Regions from separate parts of the Neobacillus sp. C211 genome, predicted to be linked through region 2. Evidence: predicted binding sites of a transcription regulator. Region 2 holds the regulator's gene; the other holds the start of a gene.
The links. Region 2 encodes Rex, which represses fermentation and respiration genes when NADH is low (regulators of the CRP and FNR family bind a similar motif). Its sites were predicted from a motif close to TTGTGAAATATTTCACAA; they were not measured.

Region 1: a site for Rex is predicted at 11,267-11,284, ahead of ACSU6B_RS07970 (DoxX family membrane protein). Genes of this name have one in related genera too.

The regions. Positions count from the first base shown of each region.
Region 1 is NZ_JBPXRO010000006.1:65,390-80,828, reverse strand. Features, by position in the region: gene ACSU6B_RS08060 (carbohydrate ABC transporter permease) at 1-527, shown strand, start outside; gene ACSU6B_RS08055 (ABC transporter substrate-binding protein) at 769-2,067, shown strand; gene ACSU6B_RS08050 (globin domain-containing protein) at 2,127-2,531, opposite strand; gene ACSU6B_RS08045 (DMT family transporter) at 2,763-3,110, shown strand; gene ACSU6B_RS08040 (DMT family transporter) at 3,112-3,426, shown strand; gene ACSU6B_RS08035 (VOC family protein) at 3,490-3,873, opposite strand; gene ACSU6B_RS08030 (hypothetical protein) at 3,897-4,082, opposite strand; gene ACSU6B_RS08025 (hypothetical protein) at 4,384-4,611, opposite strand; gene ACSU6B_RS08020 (DinB family protein) at 4,875-5,399, shown strand; gene ACSU6B_RS08015 (VOC family protein) at 5,635-6,060, shown strand; gene ACSU6B_RS08010 (VOC family protein) at 6,133-6,528, opposite strand; gene ACSU6B_RS08005 (exonuclease domain-containing protein) at 6,648-7,253, opposite strand; gene ACSU6B_RS08000 (TetR/AcrR family transcriptional regulator) at 7,733-8,305, opposite strand; gene ACSU6B_RS07995 (MBL fold metallo-hydrolase) at 8,317-9,024, opposite strand; gene ACSU6B_RS07990 (ArsR/SmtB family transcription factor) at 9,217-9,540, shown strand; gene ACSU6B_RS07985 (SRPBCC family protein) at 9,524-9,979, shown strand; gene ACSU6B_RS07980 (SRPBCC domain-containing protein) at 10,036-10,425, shown strand; gene ACSU6B_RS07975 (DoxX family protein) at 10,643-11,152, shown strand; gene ACSU6B_RS07970 (DoxX family membrane protein) at 11,377-11,886, shown strand; gene ACSU6B_RS07965 (hypothetical protein) at 12,137-12,358, opposite strand; gene ACSU6B_RS07960 (class I SAM-dependent rRNA methyltransferase) at 12,537-13,733, opposite strand; gene ACSU6B_RS07955 (DUF3231 family protein) at 14,133-15,134, opposite strand; gene ACSU6B_RS07950 (M4 family metallopeptidase) at 15,432-15,439, opposite strand, start outside.
Region 2 is NZ_JBPXRO010000052.1:39-15,477, reverse strand. Features, by position in the region: gene ACSU6B_RS27725 (polymer-forming cytoskeletal protein) at 1-564, opposite strand, end outside; gene ACSU6B_RS27720 (YhbD family protein) at 571-1,194, opposite strand; gene ACSU6B_RS27715 (NAD(P)-dependent malic enzyme) at 1,370-2,584, opposite strand; gene ACSU6B_RS27710 (2-hydroxycarboxylate transporter family protein) at 2,705-4,051, opposite strand; gene ACSU6B_RS27705 (response regulator) at 4,171-4,878, opposite strand; gene dcuS (DcuS/MalK family sensor histidine kinase) at 4,856-6,475, opposite strand; gene ACSU6B_RS27695 (sulfite exporter TauE/SafE family protein) at 6,670-7,422, opposite strand; gene ACSU6B_RS27690 (NAD(P)-dependent malic enzyme) at 7,651-8,898, opposite strand; gene ACSU6B_RS27685 (redox-sensing transcriptional repressor Rex) at 9,058-9,714, opposite strand; gene moaC (cyclic pyranopterin monophosphate synthase MoaC) at 9,751-10,248, opposite strand; gene ACSU6B_RS27675 (ABC-F family ATP-binding cassette domain-containing protein) at 10,427-12,346, shown strand; gene tsaD (tRNA (adenosine(37)-N6)-threonylcarbamoyltransferase complex transferase subunit TsaD) at 12,638-13,660, opposite strand; gene rimI (ribosomal protein S18-alanine N-acetyltransferase) at 13,657-14,106, opposite strand; gene tsaB (tRNA (adenosine(37)-N6)-threonylcarbamoyltransferase complex dimerization subunit type 1 TsaB) at 14,119-14,826, opposite strand; gene tsaE (tRNA (adenosine(37)-N6)-threonylcarbamoyltransferase complex ATPase subunit type 1 TsaE) at 14,823-15,278, opposite strand.

The sequences.
Region 1 (15,439 bases), on a different contig from region 2:
AGATCAGTAACGTAATTTTCATGATTTTCGTTGCAGCGATGATTATTCCGTTTCAATCGATCATGATCCCACTTATCAAAACAGCAGGTACCTTTGGACTTTTAAATAGCGTCTGGGGTCTTGTCATTATGTACTTAGGCTTTGGATCAGGGATGACTATTTTCTTGTATCACGGTTTTATCAAAGGAATTCCGGTCGAACTTGAAGAGGCAGCAATTATCGATGGCTGTTCAAGGTTTGGCGTATTTTGGAGAATCGTTTTTCCACTATTAAAACCGATAACGGTTACGATAGTCATTTTAAACAGCTTATGGATTTGGAATGACTTTTTATTACCATCACTTGTTCTACAGGATCCGGAATTAAAAACGATTCCATTAGCAACGTTCTCCTTCTTTGGACAATATACAAAGCAATGGGATTTAGCACTAGCAGCATTGGTCATGGGCATCATTCCGTTGTTAATCTTCTTCTTTGCGATGCAAAAACACATTATTAAAGGGATTACCAGCGGTTCAATAAAATAAGAAAAGCGGAAGCGCCCGTTTAGCGGCGTATGGACTGGAGCGCTTCGACTGAGATATAGGAAACACGAAGAGCGGAACGATTCGATGTTGACTTATCGTAGGGAGAAGAGCGAAGTCCAATAGCCGCTGGGCGCTGGAGCTAGACAGTTATCTAAGTATTGTGGGAACAACCTCTTCTATCTAATTGACAGTTAGCAGAGACTAATATAAAAATAGATTTTACAAACAGGAGGGAATTTTAATGGGGTTCAAAAAGTATTCTTTACTAGCAGGTGTACTATCCGCTTCACTTCTATTAGCAACAGCTTGTTCTAGCGACAGTGCATCGAGTGATAAAAAAAGCAGCGGTGGCAAAGACGGGAAAGTAGTTGTTGATCTTTTTAATGGGAAAGTTGAAATCGCTGACCAATTAAAGGCCTTAACAGACCAATATACAAAAGAACATCCAGAAGTTACTTTTAATATTGAAACAGTTGGCGGCGGCGCGGATGGTTCTGCAGCCCTAAAAGCAAAGTTTGCTTCTAATAAAGCACCAGATATCTTTGGTAATGGCGGTTATCAAGAGGCGCAAACATGGAAAGATAAATTTGAAGATTTATCCGATCAGCCTTGGGTAAAAGATGCCTATGAGAGCGCGTTACTACCTATGACAATTGATGGGAAAGTTTATGGCCAGCCTGTTAATATGGAAGGCTATGGTTTTGCTTACAATAAAAAATTATTTGCAAAAGCTGGTATTACAGAACTGCCAAAAACCTTCACGGAGTTAGAAGCTGCGTCGAAAAAACTGAAAGCTGCCGGGATTACTCCTTTCTCTGTTGGCTATGCTGAATGGTGGGTTTTAGCAAACCATGGTCTTAACGTTCCGTTCGCTTACCAACAAGCGGATGACGAAAACTTCATTAAAGGTTTAAACGAAGGTACAGCAAAAATTGAAGGCAACAAATACTTCAATGACTACTTTAAGCTTGTAGACCTAACGATTAAATATGGTAACAAAAATCCATTAACAACTGACTACAATACAGAAGTAACACAATTTGCAAACGGCGAAACAGCAATGATTCAGCAAGGTAACTGGATCCAGCCGATGCTGGATAAGTTAAGTCCTGGCATGGAAGTTGGTTTCATTCCATTGGCACTGACTGATGATGCAGCACAAGCAGATAAATTAATGGTTGACGTTCCAACAAACTGGGTAGTTCATAACAAAGCTCCTGAAGCAGATAAAAAAGCGGCAAAAGATTTCTTAAACTGGATGGTTTCATCTGAAGAAGGTAAAACAGCATTAGTTAAGGAATTCAAATACATCCCTGCTTTTAAAACAATTGAAGCAAAAGCAGAAGATATTGGACCACTAGGTGCAGAACTTCAGAAATACTCTCAAGAAGGCAAAACCTACTCTTGGCAGTTCATGAAATATCCTGATGGTGCTGGACAAGAATTTGGTGCTTCCCTTCAAGCCTATGTTGGCGGCCAAAAATCTAAAGCAGAAACAGAAAAAGCTTTAGATGCAACTTGGGCTAAACTAAAGAAGTAGTATTAAAAATCTAAGGCTCTTCTCAATCTGAGAAGAGCCTATTATCATTTAACTAGTTCTTATTCACGGTCTGGGCTATTAACCATAATTCCAGCCACTTGCATTAACCGGTCATAAAAGGCCTGTCCTGCTGGTTGCTGATCAAGCCCAATTTCTTCAAATGCTTCCTTCATACAGCGAAGCCAGCATGCAGCTCTTCTCGGTGTTACTTCAAATGGCAGGTGCCGCCCTCTCATTGCTGGGGGACCAAATTCCTGAGAATAAAGGGCTGGGCCCCCTAAAAACTGTGGAAGAAACATCCTCTGTTTGCGCTTAATTTCTTCCATTTCCCCTTCAAACAAGAGTCTTAACTCTGGGTCAGCATATACTCGTGGATAAAAGGCATTGACCAATTTATCAATTGTTTCCTGCCCGCCTATTTCCTCATAAAGTGATTTAAGTTTGTATTCCAATTTCTTCACCATCCACTTTTATTTTTTTCCCTATTTTTGATTATTATAAAGTTAAAGTGGAAAGATTTTTGTGATTGATATGACAGTAAATTTAAAAATACATAAATTTCCACGCGTTGGAAAGGTGTTTAAAACAACTTTCTAAAAAATTGTGGTATCCTAATATAATATGCTGGTTTCATATTAGTATTTAATCGGACCATTTTGGTTATAGTACAAGTGGTCTTTCAAGAGGTGTAAAGAATGAATAAGGCCTGGATTTACGTAGGCTTAACCTGTTTGTTTGAATTGATTTGGGTATACGGATTTAATGAGGCACAAACGTGGTGGCAGTGGGCAATCGTCGTTGGAGTTATTTTTTTAGACTATCATATTCTGCCTAAAGCCTGTGAGACTCTCCCTACCGGTACTGTTTATGCAATATTTGCCGGAATAGGGACAATTGGTACGGTGTTAATGGATATATATCTTTTTGGGGAAAGCTTTAATCCTGGGAAGGCTTTTTTTATCTTGACCATTGTCATTGGCGTGATCGGATTAAATCTCTCGGACAAGGAAGATGAAAAAACAGCAGTAAAGGGAGTTGCCTAATATGGGCTGGGTTTTTGTCTTTTTAGCTGCTGCAAGTGAGGTCGCCGGTGCGGCTGGACTTAAATTATACAGCCAGCAAAAAACGCTCCGAAATGGTGTTCTATATATTGGCGGGTTCGGCGCATCACTGGCTTTTTTATATGTGTCCTTTCAGTTTCTTCAACTAAGCATTGCCTATGCCGTTTGGGTCGGAATTGGGACAGCCGGTGCTGTTTTTATTAATATGTTTCTTTTTGGTGAATCAAAAAACCTTGGGCGCATCATTAGCGTCATTTTAATTATTATAGGTGTTGTCGGCTTAAAGGCACTATCATAAAACTTAAAAGGGTCAGCTCTCAGGTAAGTTAACGCGTAACTTATCGGGGACTGACCACTGCTTTTACGGTGCTACTAATTCCACTTTGATTCGATCAGGATCTTCGAAAAAAACAGCGTAATGAGATCCCCCGCCAGCAAATGGATGTTTATCTGGATATAGAATATTAACGCCTTTTTCCTTCAATTGTAATGTCATTTGATTAACCTGCTCTCTTGATACTGCCTGAAAAGCTAAATGGTTCAGGCCGACTCTAGAACGATGATACGGAATATCTAGAAAACGGTCATCCGCCTGAACAAAAACAATATAAGTCTCTCCATGTTTCCAGCTGAAACCAGACTCCCATTTTTGGTAAGGCTCATATCCTATTTCAGTTAAAAACCACCCCCAAAACTCGATAGTTTTGCTTAGGTTAGAAACATAGATTTCTAAATGGTGCAGCATTGGGCTTCTATCTCCTTTATGGCTTACCTGATTTTCCCCAATTCCTCTAAAAATGCAGGCCGTCTCATGTACTTTTGTCTTAATTCTCCGATCAGCTTATGTGAATGAATCGTTCCACAAGCATTTTTGTAGGTTTTTATGATTGAAGGGATAGTTTTTAAATCGATTTCACTTGATCGTGAGTTATTGTTTGGATTAGATGGATTCATGCTTTTCACCCCGTGTTGATTATATATATTAATTGTATCAGGTTAAAATTAAGAGCGGCCGAAAATTGGAAGCACAGATTCGCCCATAAAAACACTAGATTCGCCCATAAAAGTCCAATATTCGCTCATTGAAACCAAAGATTCGCTCATAGAACTCAAAAATTCGCCCATGGATGGGGAATGCATTTAAATAAAGTATAAATGTCCAAATATCTTAGTTTAATTTTACACAAAATATGATTTTTATTAAGCTTCTCCCACCAAATTTTAATTTTAAAAATGGATAATTAAAAATGAGTGACTATTTTTTTGTATAATAAGCAAGTCCAAACAATAGCAGAGGCAGCAGACCAGCGAATCTAAACCATCCCTCCGCACCGCCAACATAGAGCGAGATGGTTGGTATCGCAAGGGCAATCCCACTCCACAAAAAGGCTTTCCATGATTTTTTCCAAAGACCCCTAACAAATAGCAGCACGGATGCTCCAATCAATAGCCAATAGACGATTCCTACCAAGAAAAAACCCATTAAATCTCCCCCTGTAAAAATATTTTTTCTCCATTTATAATATGTCTTATTCACCAAATGGTCCTTTTACTATAGGAAATGTGCTTTACTCGGCTTATTTTTTAAAATGCCGGTCATGCAGTTATGAATATTATGATAGGATTATTCTATGCTAGTCCACCTTATGGGTTTTCTTAAAAAAAAACGAATAATCTCTTTGCTTTCCTTCATACCATTAGGGTGAGGAGAGACTGATGTCATGAGATTAGAAGGGAGATAATGAAATGCTGCAACGTCCTTTAGCAAGTGAGTACCCAGAATACTATAAACCTTATGTGAATCTAGTTCCTGAGGGTAATCTATTAACACTTTTGAAAGAGAACTTGGTCAAAACGATTGAGCTTTTTGAGTCGCTTTCGGAAGAAGATGGCCACTTTCGCTATGCCGAAAATAAATGGAGCATCAAAGAAGTACTTGGCCATATGGCAGACACTGAAAGAATTATGAGCTACCGGCTTCTCCGTGTTGGACGGGGAGACCAGACTGCTTTGGCAGGTTTTAACGAGAATGATTTTGTCCAAGGTTCGCAAATTAATAAATTACCAATAAAAAATATTCTCGAAGACTTTATTGCCATTAGAAAAGCTAGCCTTACCTTAATTCAAAACATGCCGGAAGAGGCTTGGGCAAACATTGGCTTTGCCAATAACACTGAAGTCACGGCCCGTGCCATAGGCTACATTATCGCAGGTCACGCCCTCCACCATTATAAAATCATTATTGAACGATACGTTTCTTTATTGAAATAAGCCTTGGCATAGAAGTAAAAATGGTGTCAGGCACCACGATTAAAAGCCCGTGAGTTTAGTTTTAGCTCATGGGTTTTTATTGATTTTGGTAAAAATTCACTTGCGAACATTTGTTCTTTGTTTTATAATCAAAATATCGGTAATAATAAGAAGTGAGCATCTCTTAGGAGGCTGGCTAGCTTATTTCCTATCGAGGATAGCAAAAAAATACTTTTAAACCGAGGAGAGATTTATTATGACATTACGTTTGATTCCCTATTTAGTGATGGATGGAAATGCGAAGGAAGCGATTCAATTTTACGAAAAGGCTTTGGATGCACAGGTTCTTTTTTCTCAATCTTTCGGTGAAATGCCAGAAAACCCAGAATTTCCATTACCTGCCGAGGCCAAAGATCGTGTAGGTCACGCGACGATCAAAGTGGGAGAAACGGAAGTAATGTTTTCTGATACGTTCCCAGGGCAACCCCATCAAAGCGGAAATCAAGTAACTATCTGTATTTCAACTAACGACGCGGACCAGGCGCATAAATTTTTCGAGGCCTTACAGCAAGGTAGTCAAGTAAACATGCCGCTTCAGGAAACGTTTTTCAGCCCAGCTTATGGTAGTCTAACAGACAAGTTCGGTGTGAACTTTCAAATTTTCACTGAGGGTCGACAATAGATTTTTACATACGAGATGCATGCAAATTAGCCCGGTCCATATGCGACCGGGCTTTTTTTAGACCCATCAAATTTATAAAGGTAAGTTAAGCTGCCATGAAACGCCGAATTTATCAACGACCCAGCCAAACTTTTTGCTAAAGCCATAATTATCTAACGACATTAATAAGCCTCCACCACTAGACAAATTTTCATATAGTCGATTTATTTCCTCTTCAGTATCACAGGTGATATAAATAGAGAAGGATGGTGTAAAAGTAAATTCATGTTTTATATTACTATCAATGCACATGAATTCCTGACCTTTGAGTGTAAAGGCAGCATGCATAACACTTCCCTCTTCCCCCGGTCCGTTTGCCCCATAACGAGTAATTCTGATTATTTCTGAATCCTCAATCAATGATATGTAGTAATTCATTGCTTCTTCCGCGTTTCCTTGAAACATTAAGAATGGTGTAACTTTTGACATAGTAATCCTCCTTCTTTTTTATAAATTATTGTTTAGGATTGATTTTTATTTCAATTGGCAACACATAACATTATTGACAAATTAGCAAAAAAACTAATCAAAACGTTTGATTAGTTTTTTCAACCCATTTTAGTACGGGAAACAGCAGGCTGATATTTTCTCATCGGGGCCTTTTCTAGCACCTCTTGCAGATAGAGGTTTCCATTCGGACTTGTTTTCTTGAGCAACTCTAACAAGTATGTAATATCATCTAGAGCTCTATGTGTTTGGTAATTTGTGATGTTATGCGCTTGTAATAGGGTTAATAGTTTCCCATTTGGAAAGCCGTAATTTTTCCAAGGGATGTTTCTCATTGTGCAATACCACTTCAGGTCGTTGACTTCCGGATACATGTGATAGAGAAAGCTTCGATCAAAGGAAGCATTATGGGCAAAAACCGAATCGGCACGATGGAAATAGGTTTTTATTTTTACATCATAAAAGCTTTTCCCTTGAACTAACTCATAAGGGATTCCGTGAACTCGATAGGCTGTGTCATAATTATTTCTTGCCGAACGGGAAAGCGGCTCACGCAAAAAGGAGTCTTCATCAATAATATCGATAACCTCGCCGGTATCTGCTCGATAGGAAAATAACTTTAATGCGAGCTCGATTACTTCATCCTTGGTAGGACCTAAACCGGTTGTCTCCACATCTAATACTAAACCCAATTTTTCTGACCTCATCTAAATGATCATCCCTTAATACTAAACTTTATCCCATTATACCAAAGCTTGCCATAGGACTCTATCTCCAAAATGTACCTTAATGAGAATATTACAGGGGCGGAACGTTAGAGAGTGACCATGACCGATACTTTTCGATGAGTACGGGCACTGTGGTCCTCTCAGAGTGACCGTGGCCGATTTTTTTCGATGAATTCGGGCACTCTGATCTCCCAGAGTGACCGTAGCCGATACTTTTCGATGAGTACGGGCACTGTGGTCCTCTCAGAGTGACCGTGGCCGATTTTTTTCGATAAGTTCGGGCACTGTGATCCTCTCAGAGTGACCGTGACCGATTTTTTTCGATGAGTACGGGACTGTGATCCTCTCAGAGTGACCGCGACCGATATTATTCGATGAGTACTGGCACTGTGGTCCACTCTTAGTTACTGTCCTCGGCTTTTTTCCTCCAGCATGGACACTACTGACCCTCTCATCTATTAGTCCTCCAGCCCAATCCCCAAAAGAAATGCCTTAATAATTATCATAAGACTTTCATTCAAATCCAACGACATCTTGAATCCGCCTTTTTGCTCTAGAGCAGAAAATCCATGTAAAATACTACGTAAGCCCCGGACAGCATGCAAAGCACGCTCTCCTTCTAAATGATATACCTGCAAAACGCGAACGGAAAGGTCAACGATTTTCGCCCCTGCTTGCTGCACATCCACATCTTCCGGGTCAGGGGCAAGTAAGGTCGCCTCATAAATACCTGGGTGCTTTCGGGAAAAATCCACATAGGCCTGGCTAACTGCCAGCACAGCTTCGGTGCCTGACACCCCAATTGCTGCATCTGTCATCACTTCATAAAGCTTATCGATTCCGTAAATTGCCAATTTCTTTCTTAATCCAGTGAGTCCATCAAAATGATTATATAAAGAAGGAGAACGTATCCCCAGCTTCTTTGCTAAGTTGGCCAAGGTAACTTCCTGCACCCCATGTTGGTCGGCAATCTCTCCTGCTGCTTCGATAATAAAAGATATTTCGAGACCGATTTTTGGTCTTGGTGACATATAATTACTCCCTATCCTATTTTTCGTTCCAGATTTTTGATTGCATGCTGCATTGAGTTTACAGGATTTATCACGATCTCTCCGTGGCCGACTGCAAGCAATTCAGGCCGATAACTCACTAATTTCCGGGCACTGGACAAGGCGGTTTCCTTACTCCACGTACCAAAAGCCGGGAATGGAAACCAAGCTCTAATATCCCCTGCAACAGCCATTCCACCTCGTGTTTGAAAGGAATCACCTGCTATCAACGCCTTGGTCCGCAAATCTAAAAATGACATGGAGCCTGGTGTATGTCCTGGCGTTTCGATCGCTGTTAACGAACCAATCAGGTCGCCTTCTTTCAATAATAGATTGGCCCGCGTTTTTAATTTTTTCGGTACACCGCCTTTAATCGGGGTTTGCGCCTCCTGAGGATCAAGCGACCGATCGCCATTCATTAGTCTATGGTCTCGCTTCGAAATATAAACCGGTACATCTGGCAGCGAGTCTTTTATAGAATCCAACGCCCCGACATGATCCTCATGAGCATGCGTCAACACAATTTTGGTAATCGGCTTTCCAATCGATTCGGCCGCCTTCATAATGCCTTTGGCACAAAAGCCAAGCGCTGCATCAATTAACGTTAACCCGTCCTCTTCCTCCACCAAATAGCAGTTGACCGGAAAAACATTCGCCATGAATGTAACTTGATACAAGTACCCATTTTTGATCATCCTCATAGTGACACATCCCCTTTAACTAATATCATTAGTTTTATAATAACTAATTGCATTAGTTTTATCAAGTTCTTTTTTGGAAAAAATTACAATCCCCTTATGAATTCATATATTCATCTTTTTTGCCAAAAGATACTAACATGACTACCACTTAATTAAGTTGACACTTAATTAAGTGTGCGCTAAAATAACAATATGATTGAAAAAGTCCTTCATGCGTTAGCAGAACCTAGACGTCGAGATATACTCTATCTCGTTCGTGATGGAGAAATGACCTCCAGCGCGATTGCCTCACATTTTGACATTTCAGCTCCAGCAGTTTCTCAGCATCTCAAAGTTCTCGAACAATCCGGCCTAGTTATAGTTCGGAGAGACGGAACGAAACGGTACTACGGTATTAGAAGGGACGGTTTTTCTGAATTAAAGCAGTATATTGACCGTTTTTGGGATGATAGTTTACTTCGTTTGAAAGAAGCTGCCGAAGAGGAAGAAAGGAGAAAAAATGAATCAGACCAATAATGAAATCATCACAAAAGAAATATTTATTGAAGCCCGTCCGGAAACATTATTTTCGTTCTTTACTGATGCGGACAAAATGGTTCGCTGGATGGGGAGACATATCTTGCTCGAGCCAAAAATCGGTGGTAAATATCGAATTGATGTGAATGGCAGCGATATAGCCATGGGCGAATATGTAGAAATTGTTCCTTATGAAAAAATCGTCATGTCTTGGGGGTGGGAAAAATCAAAGCTCGTGCCACCTGGTTCAAGTAAGGTCGAATTCAAACTGACTCCGAAAGAAAATGGCACAAATTTAGTTTTAACCCATTATGACTTGCCAGTTGAAGAAGTCCCATCGCACCAACAAGGATGGTCCCATTACATGCCGCGCATTAAAGATTTTGCAGAAGGCAATGATCCGGGTGTAGACCCATGGTCCGAAATAGCCATGCATTAATTTAAATAAAAAATAAATAACCTTTTCTATTGAATAATATATTGGAGGAATAAAAAATGACTAAAACAATTCATCAAGAAGTAGTTTTCAATGCCGGCCCTGGACTTATATATGAAGCACTCACAGATTCGAAACAATTCAGCGAAATGACGGGAGGTGCACCTACAGAAATCAGTCCTGATGCTGGTGGTACTTTTTCGTGTTTTGGCGGCATGATTCTTGGAAGAAACATTGAACTAGTTCCAAGTGTGCGAATAGTACAAGCTTGGCGAGTAGCGAATTGGCCAGAGGGTGTTTACTCTATTGCTAAGTTTGAGCTAAAAGAACAAGACTCAAAAACCCTTTTGGTTTTCGACCACATTGGTTTTCCTGAGGCTGAAGGAGAACATCTTGCAGCAGGATGGGGAGCGAATTACTGGAACCCTTTAGAAAAATATTTAGGTTAATTCACACGCAAAAATGCTTGGAGCATCTCCAAGCATTTTTCTTATTAATTAGTAAGTAATGGAGTTCAAGGCCCTGTTAATAAAATGTTCACAACTTTTTTACGAATATGTGAAATAGTGAACAATTTACCCTTATTTCAAAATAAGTTTGATATAGTAACAATGTAGTTAACGAACAAACAAACAAATAAAAATAAATTAACAAGGAGTGTTTCACATGGTAGTAAAGTGGTTAAGAGAAAACAAAGTTGCCGCTGGAATTTTAACAGTTCTTCGCTTATATATGGGGTATTCTTGGATTACAGCTGGGTTCCACAAATTATCAGGTGGTTTTGATGCATCTGGCTATCTAAAAGGGGCAATCGCTAATCCAGTGAAAGGTCCAGACGGCGCGATGGTTTATGGCTGGTATGTTGATTTTTTAAAGCATTTCGCCTTACCAAACGTTGATATTTTTAACACCATCGTCCCACTAGGAGAATTCTTAATCGGACTTGGACTTATTCTTGGATGCTTAACAACTGCTGCTATGTTCTTTGGACTTGTAATGAACTTTTCATTTTTCTTAGCAGGAACCGTATCACATATTCCAACAGATCTTTTCTTAGGAGCAATTATTCTTTTCTCAGGCTATAACGCTGGTCGCATCGGTCTTGACCGTTGGGTTATCCCATTCATTCGTAACACAGCATATAAAGGGAATAAAACTGTAAAACATAACGTTTAATGCAAGTAAGCAGGGGGAATGTCTTTGATAAGCTCCCTTATATCCAAAACTCTCTCTAAGAGTCTGGTGAAGGATCTTGTTCGTTTGAAATTTGTTCATAACTTTTTTACAAATATGTGAAATAGTGAACATTTTACCCTAATTTCAAAATAAGTTTGGTATATTAAAAATGTAGTTAACGAACAAACAAACAAATAAAAATAAATTAACAAGGAGTGTTTCACATGGTAGTAAAGTGGTTAAGAGAAAACAAAGTTGCCGCTGGAATTTTAACAGTTCTTCGCTTATATATGGGGTATTCTTGGATTACAGCTGGGTTCCACAAATTATCAGGCGGTTTTGATGCTTCTGGCTATTTAAAAGGGGCAATCGCTAATCCAGTGAAAGGTCCAGACGGTGCGATGGTTTATGGCTGGTATGTTGATTTCTTAAAGCATTTCGCGTTACCAAACGTTGATATTTTTAACACGATCGTCCCACTAGGTGAATTCTTAATCGGACTTGGACTTATTCTTGGATGTTTAACAACTGCTGCTATGTTCTTTGGCCTTGTGATGAACTTTTCATTTTTCTTAGCAGGAACCGTATCACATATTCCAACAGATCTTTTCCTAGGAGCGATCATCCTGTTCTCTGGTTACAATGCCGGCCGCATCGGTCTTGACCGTTGGGTTATCCCATTCATTCGCAACACAGCATTTAAAGGGAATAAAACTGTAAAACATAACGTTTAATCAAAAGGCTATGTTAAAGCTTATTGTTAATTTTGGCACCCTGTTGATTGGAGTGGAAGGCGCGAAGACTCCTGAGGGAGGACGGGGCAGGGAAGACCCCGCAGGAGCGCAGCGACGAGGAGGCTCCCCGGACCGCCAGCGGAAAGCGAAGCGCCTGGAGCGGAAATCAACAGGCAAGTTTAACAGAGCCAATCAAAAAAAAGCGACGCAGTCTTGGTCATCCTACCAGATTGCGTCGCTTTTTTTAATACTAAAAGCTTTTATCTTCTTTTAAACTTTCTTTGTTCATATACCAATTGGTTACCTGTGTAAGGATGGCAAACATGAAAAAGAAATTCATAGCCCAGACATTAATAAACGGAGCCAACCCGCCAAATTCAATCGTTTCAAGACCTTTTAGCTTCATCACAATCATCGACTCGATAAAAATAAGCACAAAACCAACAACACCAGCAATAGCCGCTCTAATCATATCGTTTCCCCCAGAAATGATTATTTTTTAATTTATGTAAGTTACGAAAGTAGCATTTTTGACAATTTCGTGAACATCTTCCCTTTATTATATTGCAAAAATGGGATTTACAACACCCTGAAAAATAAAAAAAGGCCCTCCCCCACATTTCATTGCATGTGGGTGTCAGGCACCATCTTTATCTTATTTTTTTAATAAATACTACCTTCAAGTAGTCCCCTTCTGGAAATTCTTTGACGGTTTTGAAATCGACGGGAAGTGAAAACTCTTCCAATTGTTTATACCGGCTGCCAGATTCTTTAAAGGCAGCATCGATAAAGCTCTTGAATTTATCCATCCCAAAAGCGCTGCTGTTTGTGGATGCAACAATGGTTCCGTTGTCCGCTGTAATCGCAATCGCTTCGATTAGAAGATTCTTGTAGTCCTTTTCCGCACTAAAGACAAATTTCTTGGACCGGGCAAAGCTCGGCGGATCAAGGATGACCATATCAAACTTCAGCTGTTTCTTGACAGCATATTTAAAGTACTTGAATACATCCTCAACAATAATTGCTTGTGTTTCATGGTCCACACCATTTACACTAAACTGCTCAATCGTTTTACTCTTACTCCGATTGGCCAGGTCTACACTTGTAGTTTTCGTTGCTCCCCCTAGAGCTGCAAACAAGGAAAAAGCCCCCGTATAAGAGAATGTATTTAAAACTGTCTTACCGTTTGCATACACATCTCGGATTGTGCGCCTTACATCCCGCTGGTCTAAAAACACCCCGACCATGGCGCTTTCATTTAAATATATTGCAAAGTTGACGCCATTTTCTTTGACAATAAGAGGGAACTGACCTCTTTCACCTGCGACAAAGTCATCTTCCTCGATGTATTGCCCTTTTTCATCAAAACGCTTTTTCTGATAAATGCCCTGGAATTCAACCAGTTCCTTTAAAGCTTGAACGATATAGTCTCGAAAATGATAGATACCCTTGCTGTACCAAGTTAACAGATAATAACCAGCAAAGTAATCAATCGTCAAACCACCGATTCCATCACCTTCACCATTAAACACTCGAAACGCGGTAGTTTCTGAACTTTGATAAAATGATTCTCTTTCCTTAATCGCTTCTTTTAGCATTTTCTCAAAAAAACGTTGATCAAAAGAATCATTTTCTTTTCTGCTCAACACCCAGCCAAGGCCCTTATTTTGCTTACCATAATAGCCTTTGGCAATAAATATATTTCTTTCGTCGACCAATTTAACAATGGACCCCTCTTCTACGAGGTTGTCCACATTAATGACGGCTTCCTTAGAAATAAGTGGATAGCCGCTTTTAAATTTATTTACAAACTTTGTTTTCACCTTAAGACTGACTTCTTTATTCATCGTGTCATCCCATCTGTTTTTTATCCTATATAAATATTTTAGACAATATCTTGACTTACGAATCAACTGGAGAGCAATAACGTTATCATAACATTAATTCTGCTTGTTCTAAAACAAAACCCGCTACTAATCTAGTAGCAGGTGCGATCATTATTCTTTTAATCCTTAAATGGGTACAGACCATCTCAAATAATTAGGGACATTTTAAATCTTCACAGCTTCCACACAAGTTCACCTTAATTTCTACATATGTTTTTCTTATTATTAAGTCAAGTTAATATGGAAATGGTTCAAAGAGCTCATTTCTTAAAACTTCCCATAATTTTGATTGGTGCTGACACCAATCTATTTTTTTGCCTAAAACTCTCTCCAGTATCACCTGAAAGCCAGCAGCTACTGCTAGTTTGAAGCTAAGTGATCTCGGTCAGCCGCTTTTGGTGGCTGTTCCATCCAACCATGGTCAATCATTATATTAGCTGCATCCTCGACATAAAGCCCGACATCCTTTACAAATCGTGCATACATTCCACCTATATCGTGTCTACCGTTAAGAGACATCCCGTTCCCATAAGCTCTTATTTTCATGGAAAACATGTCGATTTTATGGGCTAACATTAATTTATCTGAAAATGGTGAAATAGTAGAAGTGCTTACTAAATGATCTAAAAGAGGTAGAGCAGGCAAATTTTCTTTATTTAGATGTTGTGAACAATTTACTATATGTTTGTTTGTCATTTCTTTTCCTCTAATAAAAAATTCCTTAATTTGCTCATTCTTGGCGACCTGGCTAAAGCCAATTAATAAAGCTTTGCTTGTTACGTTATTTTCATTATTTAAGTAAAGATGTGTAATTTCTAGAGCATGGAGCGGTCTCACATTCCCTATAAAACCATTTAGATAATTTTGTTTTTTTATAAAATCGACTTTTTCTGGGGTAGGAATAAGTGGTGGCTTAATTAAATAACCCTTAGCCATTAGAGCATTATTGACCTCATTTATTAGTTTAACTGTAGAATTAAGGGTATTGATAAAGAAGTCCCTAATATCTTCTCTTGTCATTATTGGTACCGCAATTGAATAAATGCTTAGTCCTGCTTTACCCGCATACTTTAAGTAATGCAGATAAAACTCATCAGAAAATAACCTTGGGGTATTTAAGTTTACGTCCTCATCTGTAAATCCAATTGGCACAGGAAAGCTTTCTTCAATAAAGATCTTTTTTATTTCTTGTAATATGGATTCACATATATTCAGTGCGTTTTCTACAATTTTTTTGATATCTTGATCCTCAACATGTTGAAGATAGTACATAAGATAACGTTTGGACATGGAATTCCCCATATATGTGACCCAGAGTTTTCCCATTTCAGCAGATGTTAATTTTTCCTTAAATGCTCCCATAACAAATAATCCCCTTAACCTCTTATTTCTACATAGTTTTTTCCTTTAAAATAAAAACTATTCAATTAAACGGGACTTTTGGATATTTCCATCTTCACAACTTCCACATAAGTTCCACCTAAGTTCTACACATTTTTTATTTATGATAAAAGTAACTTAATTAGGAAATGGTTCGAAGAGCTCATTTCTTAAAACTTCCCATTTTGGATTGGTGCCTGACACCAATCTATTTTTTTTGCCCATAATAATGTCAGCCATCACATTATGTGACGGCTGACATTGGAAATAGTTAATGGCCTAGTTTA
Region 2 (15,439 bases):
TTCCGTTTCAAGCTGTGGTTTAAAAAAGGCCTTAAGCAAATTACCGACTAAGGATCCCTTCGCCTTTACCGTAATCGTTTGCCCGCCGATTTCTTTTGCTTTACATTCTCCAAACATCTTTATGTCAACCTGGTCTGCATTTAGAAGTCCGCCAATCGTAAACTGCGATTCTGCTTTAAAAATTTCCGCCTCACAATCCTCACCAACCGTAAATGTTCCTTGAATTTTTATTTCCTCACATTTAACCCTGCCGCCAACGGTTGCTTTACCAGAGACCTTTAATTTTTCAGCAGATAGGTTTTTGTCGATCCTTGCTGATCCATCAATCGTTAGGATCTTACTGTCGATACTCCCTCTGACCTTCGCATGTCCGTTTACTTTTGCTTTTTCAGAAATGACGTTTCCATTGAGAATCCCGGAACCATTACAATCCAGTTCCAGGCATTCTAAATCATTGTTAACCGTCCCTCGGCCATTTAATGTGACAACGCGGAACTGTCCCCCATTGGATGCACCGAAGCCATTAATAACCAAGTCTCCCCTGCTTTTCGTATCCATCATCATTCTCCTTTATAATAATTTCGCTTTAATTTCTTCCATGCACGTCATCAGCGACAAAGCGGCAACAACTTTTGTTCCGCGTTCAAAATGAAATTCTTCTGCATTAATTAGTAACAGACATGATGACATGCCCAGTTTTCTGGTAATCACCAATTCACAGCTTTTTTGCTTGATTACCCCGGCATGATCCTTTAACACCTGCAAGACCATCTTCCCTTCTTCCAGGTTAATTTCACCCGACTGAAGCAGTTTTTCTAAAACAAACACTTCGAGCATACGTGTAAAATTAAATTGAAGAATGCCCTTTTCTTGTTCTAGATAAAAATCGACAACCATTGTCGAAACAATGTTACGTTTCACTAATTCATCTTTGGTATAATTTAAATTCGTTACATTGGTTGAAAACATGTCAGCTAGTTCATCCAAAGATAAGTTTTCTTTCATCGTTTGGATCTTTTCAATTCTTTCTAAGACCTTTTCCTTTGGAAAAAAAGTTTCTTGACCCGTAAACGTTGATTTACGCACAAACCATTCTTCCGGAATGAGATCCTTTCGTTTCCATCTATATAGCTGTCCATAGGATATTCCGGCTAATTCTAACAGGTCTTTCTTTGAGATTAACTCCTCACTCATCATAAAAACCCCTTTCTAAAAACAATGTAACATAACACTGTTACGTTTGTAAAGTGCAAATGTAAATATTAGGATGTCCTAATTATTATTTTACAAAAAAAGGCCCCTCACGTTATATCGTGAAAGACCCTCTTGAACCTATTTTCTTCTTTTTCCACCGTTCGATAAGCGTTGCTTAGATGATTTCTACTAGTTTTTTTAAGTTGGAGCTTTTTCGCGCTACTCCCGATTCGATCGCTGCAGCCGAAACAGCTGCTGCCACTCGATCCCCCACACGAGAATCCAAGGCGTTAGGAATGATATACTCCGCACGAAGCTCTTTATCCGATACAAGACTTGAAATGGCGTAAGCTGCTGCAAGTTTCATTTCCTCATTGATGTCGGTTGCCCTTACATCGAGAGCACCACGAAAGATTCCTGGAAAGGCGAGCACATTGTTTACTTGATTAGGATAATCAGAACGTCCTGTTCCGACTACTGCTGCACCTGCTACAAGCGCTTCTTCCGGATAAATTTCAGGCACTGGATTTGCCATAGCAAAAACAATTGAATCTTTATTCATGGTCCTGACCATATCTCCCGTTAAAGCCTTTGGACCTGAGACGCCAATAAAAATGTCGGTGTTTTTAATCGCGTCTTGAAGGGTTCCATGTACCCTGCCTAGGTTTGTTCTCTCTGCTATTTCTGCTTGACGGTCGTTCATCCACTCTTCGCCTGGACAAAGAATTCCCTCCAGGCTTACTAACGTAATATTCTTAAAGCCCGCTTTTAATAAAAGCTTGGCAATCGCTATCCCAGCAGAACCAGCACCATTTAGAACAACCTTAACCTTATAGATACTTTTCTTCACAATTCTCAGCGCATTTAAAAGGGCAGCTAATACAACAATCGCTGTCCCATGCTGGTCATCATGAAAGACGGGAATGTTTAGTTCCTTTTTTAAGCGTTCTTCAATTTCAAAGCATCTTGGGGCGGCAATATCCTCCAAATTGATACCACCGAATGTTGGCTCTAATGCTTTAATAATATTGACAATCTCATCGACATCTTTTGTACCCAGGCAAAGCGGATAGGCATCAATCCCTGCAAATTGTTTAAATAAAACGGCCTTCCCCTCCATAACTGGCATGGCAGCCTCAGGGCCAATGTCTCCTAATCCTAATACCGCTGTTCCATCTGTTACAACGGCTACTAAATTACCCCGACCTGTATGCTCGAAGGAAGCTTCACTATTTTTTGCAATGATCTTACATGGCTCGGCTACACCTGGCGTATAGGCTAAACTTAAATCATCGGCATTGTTCATTTCTACTTTACTGACGATGCTAATCTTACCTGCCAGCTTTTTATGGAGCAGCACTGCCTGCTCTTTCATCTTGCTTTCATTCATTCCAACCTTCTCCTTTTGGTCCTATCTATAAATAATAGTTAATCATGGTGACAAGAATCCAATCTATACAATCAAAAAAAATCGGACCGTGGCAAACAGGCACAGCCCGATTTAGGAATATTAGCTTAATAATTTAAGCAAAAGAATAGCCAAAATAACGGTTGAAGCGCCCCCAATTCTTGTCGAAACTTGGGCAAATGGCATTAATGACATCCGATTGGAAGCCGATAGAATTGCGACATCACCCGTTCCTCCTAAACCACTATGACAGCCTGTAACAATCGCTGAGTCGACTGGGTACATCTTCATCAACTTACCTACAAAGTAACCTGTAGTAACCATTGCCACTACGACAGCGGTACAAACAACCACATATCCTGGGGTTACGATTTTGACTACATCCTTAAGCGGAATATATAGCATACCTAAGCCAACCATTAATGGCCATGTTAAACTTGATGATACAAATTTATATAAGTGATAAGCACCTTGTTCCATTTTAGCGGGCATTACTTTTATACTTTTCACAACGGCCGCTGCAATAATCATTAACACTGGTCCAGGAATGCCTAGGAATTTATTCCCCAATCCACCTAAGATAAAGAAACTACACGCAATTAACAGTCCTGCACCCATAAGTGGAAAATCAACCGGCTTATCAATCGTTGCGGCTTCTGTGATTCCGTCGCCGCCTTTTGTCTTCACTAATACTCCATTACCAGTCAGATGCTTCTTTTTCTCACCTAAACGTGATAAAATACCTGCACAAATGATCGCGACAATATTTCCAATCACTGCTGCTGGAATTAATTGCCCTACAAATGTTTCTGAAGATTTTCCGAGAACCTCTGCGTAGCCTAATGAAAGAGGCAAAATTCCTTCTCCGATCCCACCACCGATAATTGGAACAACAATAAAGAACAATGTGTGTTTCATGTCATATCCAAAAAGCAAACCTACTAGAACGCCTGCAACAACAGATGCTATTGTGCCGACAATAAGCGGTATAAACATGCGTGTGAAGCCTTGAATTAAGACTCTACGATTCATCCCAAGAATACTTCCTACTACTAAAATAGAAATATAAAGATAAAGGAAATTGGATGTTTTCATCAACTGGGTAACCGCATTCATTCCCGTTGTATTAATCACACTAAAATAGACTAAAAAAGACGGAATCAAGAGGGCTAAAATGGCAGGGCCGCCGATATCCTTTAAAAGCGGAATCTTCATACCAAGTTCCCCAAGTAAAATACCCATGACAATAATAATGGCAAAGCCGCCAATCATATCAGCTGGAAGCAATTTATAGACGGCTGAAAAGTAGACAACAGCAGCGATAACGATATAAAGTGGGAGTGGAATTACGCCTACCTTTACACTGCCAAATTTACCTAAAAGCCCTTTCTTTTCTTCTTTTTCCCCTGGAACAACCGTAAGCGGTTGCAACTCTTTTGCTGGTTCCATAAGTGTTCATCCCCCAATCTATTGATGTTTCTATCATATTCTGAATTAAACCGCTTTCATAGTTTATGTAAATTTAATAAGGTTTTTGTAAATAAAAAAAGTAAGCAGTTCTAGGCTGCTTACAAAAAGTTTTTGATAAGATGTTCTTTCAATCGATTAAATTCATGCTGGTAAACGGGTCTTCCCACTGTACCGTAGATTACCTTAACATCTAGGATTCCAATTTCCTTTAAAAAATTTAAATACTTACGGACGGAAACCCGAGAAATTCCGACGACCTTCACGACGTCCTCTGTTGAAAACTGGGCATTTTTTAGCTCCTGAATCGCTTCCCAAATTTGTTTCAGGGTATCTTTTGTTAATCCCTTTGGTAATTCTTCGATAACAGGCTTTTCCTCTCGGTGCAGTATTTGGTTGTCCAATACGTCTTGGCTAATCCTATGTTGAGTCTGAATAAACTTTGTTTGTTCTTTATATGCAACTAACGCTCTACTAAAGCGTTCAAATTCAAAAGGCTTAATTAAATAATCAACGGCTCCGTATCTTAAAGCCTTTTTAATCCGCTCCATATCTGATGCTGCTGAAATAACAATCACATCGGTTTCTTTTTCATGTTCACGGAGGTAGGTTAACAGCTCTAATCCTAGTTTCCCTGGCATAAATATATCCAATAAGATAAGATCAATTTCTAGTTTTTCAATTTTCTTAATCGCCTCATCCACGGATGCGGCCATTGCCATCAATATAAAACCAGTAACTTGCTCAAGATAGCGTTTATTAAATTCAGCCACCATTGGATCATCTTCAACAATCATTACCCGGATCATTCTGGTCCCCCTCCCCATTATATGGTATATACACGGCAAAGACGGTCCCTTTTCCAGGCTTTGATGAAAGAATTAAATCCCCTTCCAACTTTTTAACCGCTTGCGACACAAGGTACAGCCCTAGACCTCTATTTTCACCGTTTGTGGAAAATCCTTTGTTGAAAATTTGGTTTTGTATTTCTTCATTCATCCCTGTTCCTGTATCTTTTACTTCGATAGTTAAAATATCATCACCATAATCAAATTCTACTGTTATTTTTTTGACTGGACAACCGGTCACAGCCACAATGGCATTATCAATTAAATTACCAACAATTGTAATCAATTTATGTGTGACATCCGAATCTGCAGGTTGTGGCAGCGGTTGTTCACAGGAAACAGATAACTCAGTCCCTGATTCCCTTGCATAACTCAACTTTCCAATTAAAAAGCCAGCTAAAACAGGGTCCTTTATCTTTTTGGTAACCAAGCCAATTTCGTTATTACGATGATCAACCGTTTCATTGATGTATTCGACAACTTTTTCATAATAACCTGTATGGACCATCCCCAAAATCACATGAAGTTTATTCATAAACTCGTGTGCCTGGGCCCGAAGTGCATCGGCGTATGTTCTTACTCCTGTCAGTTCTTCAGCGAGTACCTGTATTTCTGTTTTATCGCGAAAAGTAGCAATTGCGCCCACTACCTTATTCCCAACGATAACGGGGACTCGGTTGGTTAAAATGGTCATCCCATTTATATTCTGTTCTTCATCCAATTCAGGTTTACCTGTTTTTAATAAATCACTTAAGCGAGTAGATGACATATATTCTTCTATATTTGTCCCCATTGGGTTATCCTGCAGGCCTGCTTTATCGAACAGCTTTAAGGCTGCTCGATTGACAAGTGTTATGTTTGAGTGTTGATCCACTGCAACAATTCCCTCACGCACCGATTGAAGCATCGCGCTTCGTTCCTCTAATAATTTAGCAATTGCAAACGGCTCAAGCCCAAGTAAGATCTTTTTTATATATCTAGCTAAAATAACAGCCCCGAGAACACCGATTAAGATACCAATCATCGTCCCAATATAAATCCCCATTCTGCTCTTATTGACGGCCGTTTCCACATTATCAAGAGAAATCCCAACGGCTACTGCCCCGATCTGTTTTCCATTTGCATCCTTAATCGGCGTAAAAGAACGTAAAGAAGGTCCTAGAGCTCCTTTTGAAATAGATTCATGCTCTTTCCCTTTTAGTACCGGCCCTTCATCTCCACCCTTGAATTGTTTGCCAACTTCTTTGCTATCAGGATGGGATTTACGGATCCCGTTCATATCCATCACAACAATAAAGTAAACGTTTGTCACTTTTCTCATTTCATTCGCAAACGTTTGGATTTCCTTTACATCCCGTTCTCCGCTCATTGCATCAATCACAAGCGGACTATGAGCAACCATTCGAGCCACATTTCTCGCCTTCTCAGCCTGACCTTTTTCCGTCTCCTTAGCAATTCTCGAACTGATAAGTAAATCCGTTATCAATAGTGAAAAAGTAACCACCATACACACAAAGACAATAATTACCGTCTGTAAACTCCATCTTCCCTTTCTCATATTTCCCTCCATCTTTGAGAAGGCGACAGGCACCATTCTGATTTCCACCTGGTGACATACTAACCATCCAGGCTAGTAAACACAAAAAGCTGCAAAGCATTCTTAAGAAAATACTTTGCAGTCTTTGAAGCTTTCTTTAACTTAGGCTGATCTGAGAGTTCATCGTCTCAGTTAACCATCTTGCGAACGTTGCCTTAACTTATAAGCAAAATAGCTCCTGCGATAATAGGGGTCAGGACCATCGCACTTTTTAATACGGGCTGCGGAGCAAGGGCTGTAAACTTAGCCCCGACATAGGAGCCAATCATCGTTCCTCCTACCACTTCAACTAACAGGGTTAAATTCAGGTATCCTTCGAAATAGTAGCCGATACCTCCTGCTAAAGCGATCGGCAAAATAACGAGCATTGTTGTACCCACTGATTGTTTAAGCGAAAGTCCCATGATGACCAGCAATCCGATTTGAATGAACGGTGCAGCACCTATCCCAAATGTACCAGACAACAATCCGGTAACCAACCCGACAACTGCCGCTTTCTTAATGAGAAGCAGGTTGCCAGGGTTCACTTTTTTGTTGTTTACCTTTATTTTTTGGACAATAAATAAGCGGACAACCAAGATCACAGCCGACAAAAATAACATCCCCGCTGTCAACCAATGCAAAGAATGGATCGGAATCAAACTGGCTAGTTTTGAACCTAAATAGGAGGCAGCTGCCCCAAATCCACCGACGATTAAACCGGTTTTAATTGAGATATTTCCTTGACGAAAATGACTGTAGGCACCTGACATGCTAGTAAACACCATCGCTGCTAGTGATGTCCCTAACGCCATATGTATTGGTACTCCAAAAATAACTGTTAAGATGGCAATAATAAAGCCAGAGCCGCCCGCCCCGACAAATCCTAATAAAATCCCAAGCACAAACATCGTCAGCACAATAGCCAACTTCATCCCCTCCGATTGCAAAACCCTAGATGTCCTTCTAGGAAATGTTTTATTACTTACCCAAGGACGGGGTCATATAGACTGATTTAAAAAAGAAAAAAACTATCATTCATTATTGTACTTAAAATTTAAAAGGTATATCGGAATTATGCCCTAATTCCCAAAATTTGAAAGACTACCTCAACTAGATTGAGATAGTCCTCCCTTAAAAGCTAAATTTTACTCGACCTAAACATGCACTGGTTGTTTTGCTTCTGCTAATGCTGATAGGCGCTGCTTAATTTCCTCAACATTGATAAATCTTTGGGCTACCCCTGTTTCCATTGCAGTATACGCAACCGCGGTTGCTACCTGTGCTGCGACCCGAGGGTCAAATGGATCTGGAATGACATAATCGGCATGGAGCTCATCCTCTGAAATTAATCCAGCAATTGCATAGACCGCAGCAAGCTTCATTTCCTCGTTGATTTCCTTGGCACGGACATCTAAGGCACCGCGGAAAATGCCTGGGAAAGCAAGCACATTATTAACCTGGTTCGGAAAATCAGAACGTCCTGTACCCACTACAAGAGCCCCTGCTTCTTTGGCCGCATCGGGCATAATTTCCGGTACCGGGTTGGCCATGGCAAAGATAATCGGGTCACGGTGCATAGCGCTAACCATTTCCTTTGTAACGGCCCCGGCTGCTGATACCCCCACAAACACATCGGCGTCAATAAGCGCATCCCCTAACGTTCCTTGTTTTTGCTCGCGATTTGTCATTTGCGCCATTTTATCTTTGAATCGATTCATTCCGACTGGACGGCCTTCATAAATAATTCCTTTTGTATCACATAAAATAACATCCTTCACGCCCATATGCAGCAGGAGCTTAACAATCGCTACTCCAGCTGAACCTGCTCCGTTTACCGCAACACGAATATCTTCAATTTTTTTATCCGCTAATTTTAACGCGTTGATTAGACCAGCGGCTGTTACAATCGCGGTTCCATGCTGGTCATCATGAAAAACAGGAATCTCGCAGGCTTTGCGGAGGCGGTCTTCAATTTCAAAGCATTGCGGCGCAGCAATATCCTCCAAGTTCACTCCGCCAAATGTTGGTTCTAGCAGCTTGACGGTTTCTACGATCTGGTCTGTGTCAGTGGTGGCCAAGCAGATGGGAAAGGCGTCAACATCTGCGAACGATTTGAATAACACGGCCTTTCCTTCCATCACAGGCATCGCAGCTTTTGGTCCAATGTTTCCAAGCCCCAGAACCGCTGTCCCATTGGATACAACTGCGACAAGATTGCCCTTCGAGGTATAATCATAGACTTTATTTTCGTCTGCATAAATGTCCAAACATGGCTCTGCCACACCTGGTGAATAGGCTAGGCTTAAATCTTTTGCATTATGTACTGCCACCTTAGAATATATCCCAACCTTGCCTTGGTGTTCCTTGTGCATTTTTAACGCTTCATCTCGTAAAATTGACATTGAATTTCCCCCACTTCCCGGTTAGTAACCGCTTGCATTTCATCTACCTATATCTTAGTGCATAAGAAAGTATTTTTATAGATTATGTAATTAAAAAAAGCAGGGATTTAATCATACAAAAGGCCTTCCACAAATTTTGTGGAAAGCCTTTTTAACTAATTATTCTTCATCTATTTCCACCGTTGGATAATGCTTTAAAAAGTAGACTAGCGATTGAAGCTCCACTGCCAAGTCAATATGATGGACCCTTATTAATGGTGGAACATTTAACCTTGCTGGAGTGAAATTTAAGATTCCTTTTACATTCGCTTTGACCAGTCGATCGGTTATCATTTGTGCGGCAGGAGCCGGAACCGTTAATATCGCCACTGAAATATTAGTTTCTGATAAAACCTTCTCTAAATCATCCATAGGATGAACGGGTACCTCGCGAATCATGGTTCCCATTTTGTCGGGATCCACATCGAAGGCGCATTCTATTTTTGTGTTATTATTTTTTAAAAAGTTATAGTTTAAAAAGGCAGTGCCAAGATTTCCGACTCCTATTAAGGCAACCTTAGTTAATTCATCCTGATCTAAGGTTTTACGAAAGAAGGATATTAAGTAATTAACATTATACCCATAGCCCTTTTTCCCTAACGCACCGAAATAGGAAAAGTCGCGGCGAATCGTTGCTGAGTCTACCTTTACTGCTTCACTCAATTCCGCTGAAGAGACCCTTTGCTTGCCGGAGCTTTGCAGGTTTTTTAGAAATCGGTAATAGAGGGGCAGCCGTTTTGCTGTCGCCTGTGGTATTTTCGTTGTTTCATTACTCATAATCTCCCACACCCCATGAATGGTTTAGTTAAAAATTTATTTAACTCTTTCATCTCTTTTAAAATCACCGTTTTTACCGCCCGTTTTTTCGACAAGATACGTCGGTCCAATTACCATACCTTTATCAACGGCTTTACACATATCATAAACTGTTAAGGCACACGCGGAAGCCGCTGTTAACGCTTCCATTTCTACGCCTGTGCTCCCCTTCGTTTTAACGGCTGCAGCAATATATAATTGATAATTCTCATCCTTATCCTGTTCCCAAGAGAAAGAAATATTAACACCTGTTAATGGAATCGGATGGCACATTGGAATCAAATCCCATGTCTTCTTTGCTGCCATGACAGCTGCTACCTGGGCCACTGCTAAGACATCGCCCTTCTTCATCTCATTATTAGTTATTTTATCATAAATTTCTTTACTAACGGTAATGCTGGAATGAGCAAGCGCCGTACGTGCCGTTTCCGGCTTATCACTGACGTCGACCATTTTTGCTCTGCCTTCTTCATTAAAATGCGTAAATTCTGCCATATAAAAAATCCTCCCATCAAATCATACACTATTTTACCTTATATGTGTGTGAAACTTTGAACTAAATATTACATTTTTTGACGATTTAGGACCCTTACACCGCTAATATGGCGAGCAGTTTATTGCCGACATACCGGGAATAAGGTACACTAATCCTATGTAATAGAGGTGAATGAGAATGATTTTGCTACAGGTTAATCAATTACAAAAATATTATGGTGCTGACCTTATTTTATCGAATATTAAGCTCGAATTACAAACTCGGGACCGTGTTGCTCTTGTTGGACGCAATGGGGCGGGAAAATCGACATTATTGAAGATTATTGCCGGACACTTGTCGCATGATGGCGGAGAAATTATCAAGCCGAAAGAAGTGACAATTGGCTATTTAGCTCAAAATACCGGGTTAGAATCATCATTATCCATATGGGATGAAATGCTGACGGTTTTTGAACCGCTGCGATTAATGGAAAAACAACTCCGCACCCTTGAAGAACAAATGGCTGATCCTCTTGTTTTTGAAGACGGTGGAAAGTACGAAAGAATCCTAAAAGAGTACGATCATCTTCAGGTGAAATTTAAAGAACAGGGAGGGTATCAATATGAGGCAGAGATGCGCTCTGTCCTTCATGGGTTAAATTTCCATGACAAATCCTTGATGATATCTAGTTTAAGCGGCGGGCAGAAAACCCGTCTTGCCCTTGGTAAACTTTTGTTAACCAAGCCTGATATCTTAATATTGGATGAGCCCACAAACCACCTTGATATTGATACGCTTTCCTGGCTGGAGCAATATTTACAAAGTTATCATGGGGCGATTTTGATCGTTTCCCATGACCGCTATTTTTTAGATAAAGTTGTTACTCAAGTTTATGAAGTATCCCGTAAGCAAATCCAAAGGTTTACAGGCAACTATAGTTCTTACCTTGATCAAAAGGCCGCAAATTATGAGCGTGATTTAAAGCTTTTCGAAAAACAACAGCAAGAGGTCGCTGATCTCCAAGACTTTATCAACCGGAATTTAGCGCGCGCTTCGACGACTAAACGTGCCCAAAGCCGTCGTAAAAAGCTAGAAAAGATGGAGATGATGGATCGTCCATTAGGCGATGAAAAGTCTGCTTCCTTCTCGTTTGAAATTGAAAAACAAAGCGGCAATGACGTTTTAACAGTGGATTCACTCGCTGTTGGGTACGAAGGTGATAAGGTTTCAGAGTCCATTTCATTTCGGGCCTATAAAGGTGAAAGTACCGCATTGGTTGGACCGAATGGTATCGGCAAATCAACACTTTTAAAGACAATTATCAAAAAGTTGCCTGCTCTGGAGGGAACCATACTCTATGGGACAAACCTTCAAATTGGTTATTACGACCAGGAGCAAGCTGAATTGACCTCCAATAAGCGGGTCTTAAATGAACTCTGGGATGACTATCCACTAAAAAATGAAAAAGAAATACGTACGGTGCTCGGTAATTTCTTATTTTCTGGTGATGATGTCTTAAAAATAGTTTCCACCTTAAGCGGGGGTGAAAAAGCCCGTCTAGCTTTAGCTAAACTGATGTTGGAGAAAGCAAATGTCTTAATTTTGGACGAGCCTACCAACCACCTTGACTTAGATAGTAAGGAAGTTCTAGAGAATGCATTAATCGATTACCCGGGCACGATATTGTTTGTCTCACACGACAGGTATTTTATTAACCGGATTGCCACAAAGGTCTTAGAACTTAGTCGTCATGGAAGTACAGAATACCTCGGGGATTATGATTATTATTTAGAGAAGAAACTAGAACAGGAAGAACTTGCAGCACTAGCGCTAGCCGCAACTGCTAAAAAAGCAGCACAAACAGATGCTTTTGAGAAAAACTCTTATCAACAGGATAAGGAAAGTAAAAAACAAGAGCGTCAGCGCAAAAGGAAATTAGAAGAAATGGAACAAAGAATTGAAGAGCTAGAAGAGCAAATTCAAGAATTCGAGCAGCAATTATGCGAACCAGACATTTTTCAAAATCATGAAAAAGTGTTGGAAATCAACATAAAAAATGAAAAGGCAAAGTCTGAACTCGAGCACTTAATGGAAGAATGGGCAGAGCTGGCTGAATAATTATGCAAAAACCAGGCATTGGCCTGGTTTTTTGTTTATTATGACATTTATCGACAAATTTTGATATGATGGCAATAATTCATTAAGTTATACACTTTTCCACATTCTTATTCACATTACAAACAGGACAGTTTCAATGTTATTTTTACTTTTCCACATTATCCACAACAAAGTCCTGACTTATCCACATTATACACAGAAAACACCCCACTTATCCACATTCACCAGTTTTTGATCTGCATTTTTATAAAATCTTATCAACAAAAAAACTCTTCTTATCCAGAAGAGTTATTAATTGTATATTTCGATATCCAGTCCCGGGTTGGCATTTAGGGAAAGGTCTGCTCTAATTCCTTTTTCGAACATCACGCTTCCAGCAGCAGCAATCATCGCTGCATTATCAGTACATAGGGATAATGGCGGAATCACTAATTCAATTCCAGGTTTCTCTGAAAAGGTCTTTTCCAAAGCCTTTCTAAGGCCTTTATTGGCGGCAACTCCGCCAGCCACCAATACTTGTCCTACCCCATATTCAGCGACGGCCTTTTCTGTTTTCTTCACTAACACTTCAATCACGCTGGCTTGAAAGCTTGCAGCAAGGTCTTCAGGAGCAATTATCTCACCGCGTTGCTCGGCATTATGAACCGTATTAATAACAGCAGATTTTAAACCGCTAAAGCTAAAATCATAGGAACCTTCTTCTAACCATGCCCGAGGTAAATTAATTGTCGGATTTCCAGCCTGCGCCAAACGGTCAATATGTGGACCGCCTGGGTACGGCATGTTTAACGTTCGCGCAACCTTGTCGTAGGCTTCACCAGCAGCGTCATCCCTTGTTTCACCGATGACCTCAAAATGTCCATGTTCCTTCATATAAACAAGCTCTGTATGCCCGCCTGAAACGACCAGAGCAAGGAGCGGGAATTTTAACTCAGTGACAAGCCTGTTCGCATAAATATGTCCAGCAATATGGTGGACTGGAACTAGTGGTATGTTTTGAGCAAATGCCAATGCTTTCGCGGCATTTACCCCAATTAAAAGGGCACCAACTAATCCTGGTCCTTCTGTGACAGCAATGGCATCAATCTCAGCAAAAGTAACATTTGCCTGCTTCAATGCTTCCTCAATGACAATAGTCATTTGCTCTACATGGTGGCGGGAGGCTATTTCCGGAACCACACCACCGAAGCGTTTATGACTTTCAATTTGCGATGCGACTACATTTGCTGCAATTTCTCTGCCATTTTTAATAATGGCGACAGCCGTCTCATCGCAGCTTGTTTCAATACCCAAAATCCATTGGTCTTTTTTCATAAATTTACCCACATCACTAAACCATCTTCCTGATTATCTGAATAATAATTTTTGCGGATCCCGCCATTTTGAAAACCAAGCTTTCGATAAAGAGATTGTGCTACATGATTGGTAACACGCACTTCAAGGGTCATACTCTTTGCTCCCATCTCTCTGGCCACTGTCATCATTTTTTGCATGATTGCTTCACCAAGTTTCCTGCCCCTATATTCAGGCAGAATGGCCACATTCGTTACATGCGCCTCATCGATCACGATCCAAGCCCCACAGTACCCGAGGATTTTGTTACTTTCCTCTAGGACGATATAAACTGCAAATCGATTATTATGCAATTCATTATAAAATGCTTCACGACTCCAGGGGGTTGTAAATGATGCATGTTCTACTTCTAAAATTTGGTCAATGTCCTCTTCCCTCATATTGCGAAAAACAAAAGAATCTACCATAACTCTCTATTCCTATCCATTTAAAATTTTTCCTTTCGCTTCTAACCATTTCGCTTCAGCTTCAGCTAAACGGATATAATTTGGAACAAAAGAATGAATGTCCTCCCCTGGTTTATCCTTACCAAGAAGGGCAAGTTCAGATGGACGTGGATTTTGTTCCGTACTAGCTGCAAAAACAGCCTGTGATCCTAATGCTGCTTCAATTGCTGCTTGATGGAGTGGTAAATCATTTCCGACAAATAGTATCGTTTTTCCTGAATTTTTTAGATCCTCTGCACGGTCTACTAACATGACCAAACGATCCTCTTCAATCGTTTGTAGTTCGTCATTTTGATATTGATACAAGCCAGTATAGACCTGTCCCCTTCTTGCATCAAATAGAGGTGACACATAACCATCAAAGTAGCGGCCGACCCCAGAAGCTAAAATTTCCAAGCTGGAAATACCTACAAGCGGGATATTCAAAGTCCAAGCTAGTGTTTTAGCAATGGTTACACCTATTCTAACTCCTGTATACGAGCCCGGTCCTTTGGCGACGACAATCTTAGTTAAATCCGCAGGAACCTTTTCGCAATCCTTCATTAGTGTCTGAATAGCAGGCATAATTCGAACAGAGTGGTTCTTTTTTAAATTGGTTATATATTCACCAAGTACTTGATTATCTTCTAACAGCGCCACTCCTAAGGCATAGTTAGAAGTATCAATCGCTAATATGGTCATGAAAAAGTCTCCTTACATAATTGCTCATATCGTTTCCCCTGAGGTACTAAAACCATTCTTCTAGTATCCCCTTCTTCACGATATAAGAAAATAGTCAGTCTTTCCTGTGGGAGCTGCTCTTCAATTAAATGAGCCCATTCCACTACCGTCACTCCATCACCTTCAAAATACTCATCAAAACCGAGGTCTTCGAAGGCATCCGCAACCCGGTATACATCCATGTGATATAACGGGAGTTTTCCCTTATATTCTTTAATAATAGTAAATGTCGGACTGTTAACTGTTCTTTTAATCTCCAACCCTTTAGCCAAGCCCTTAGTGAATGTAGTCTTTCCAGCACCTAAATCACCTTCAAGAGCAATGACATCTCTAGGTTGTAGTAACCCAGCTAACTTTGCTGCAAATTGGGAAGTCTCCTCAGAATCCGTTGTTATTAGTTCGAATTGATTCATTCAATCACCTTTTTATTTTAACTTAGGGTCACATCTTCATTTTACCTTAATTATGTGCAAAAAAACCTTAGGATCTCTCCTAAGGATGCCTATTACATATGTAGTTTACATGATTTTTAACAATTGAGCAAAAAAGCTTGCCCTTATTAAACGGCATAAAA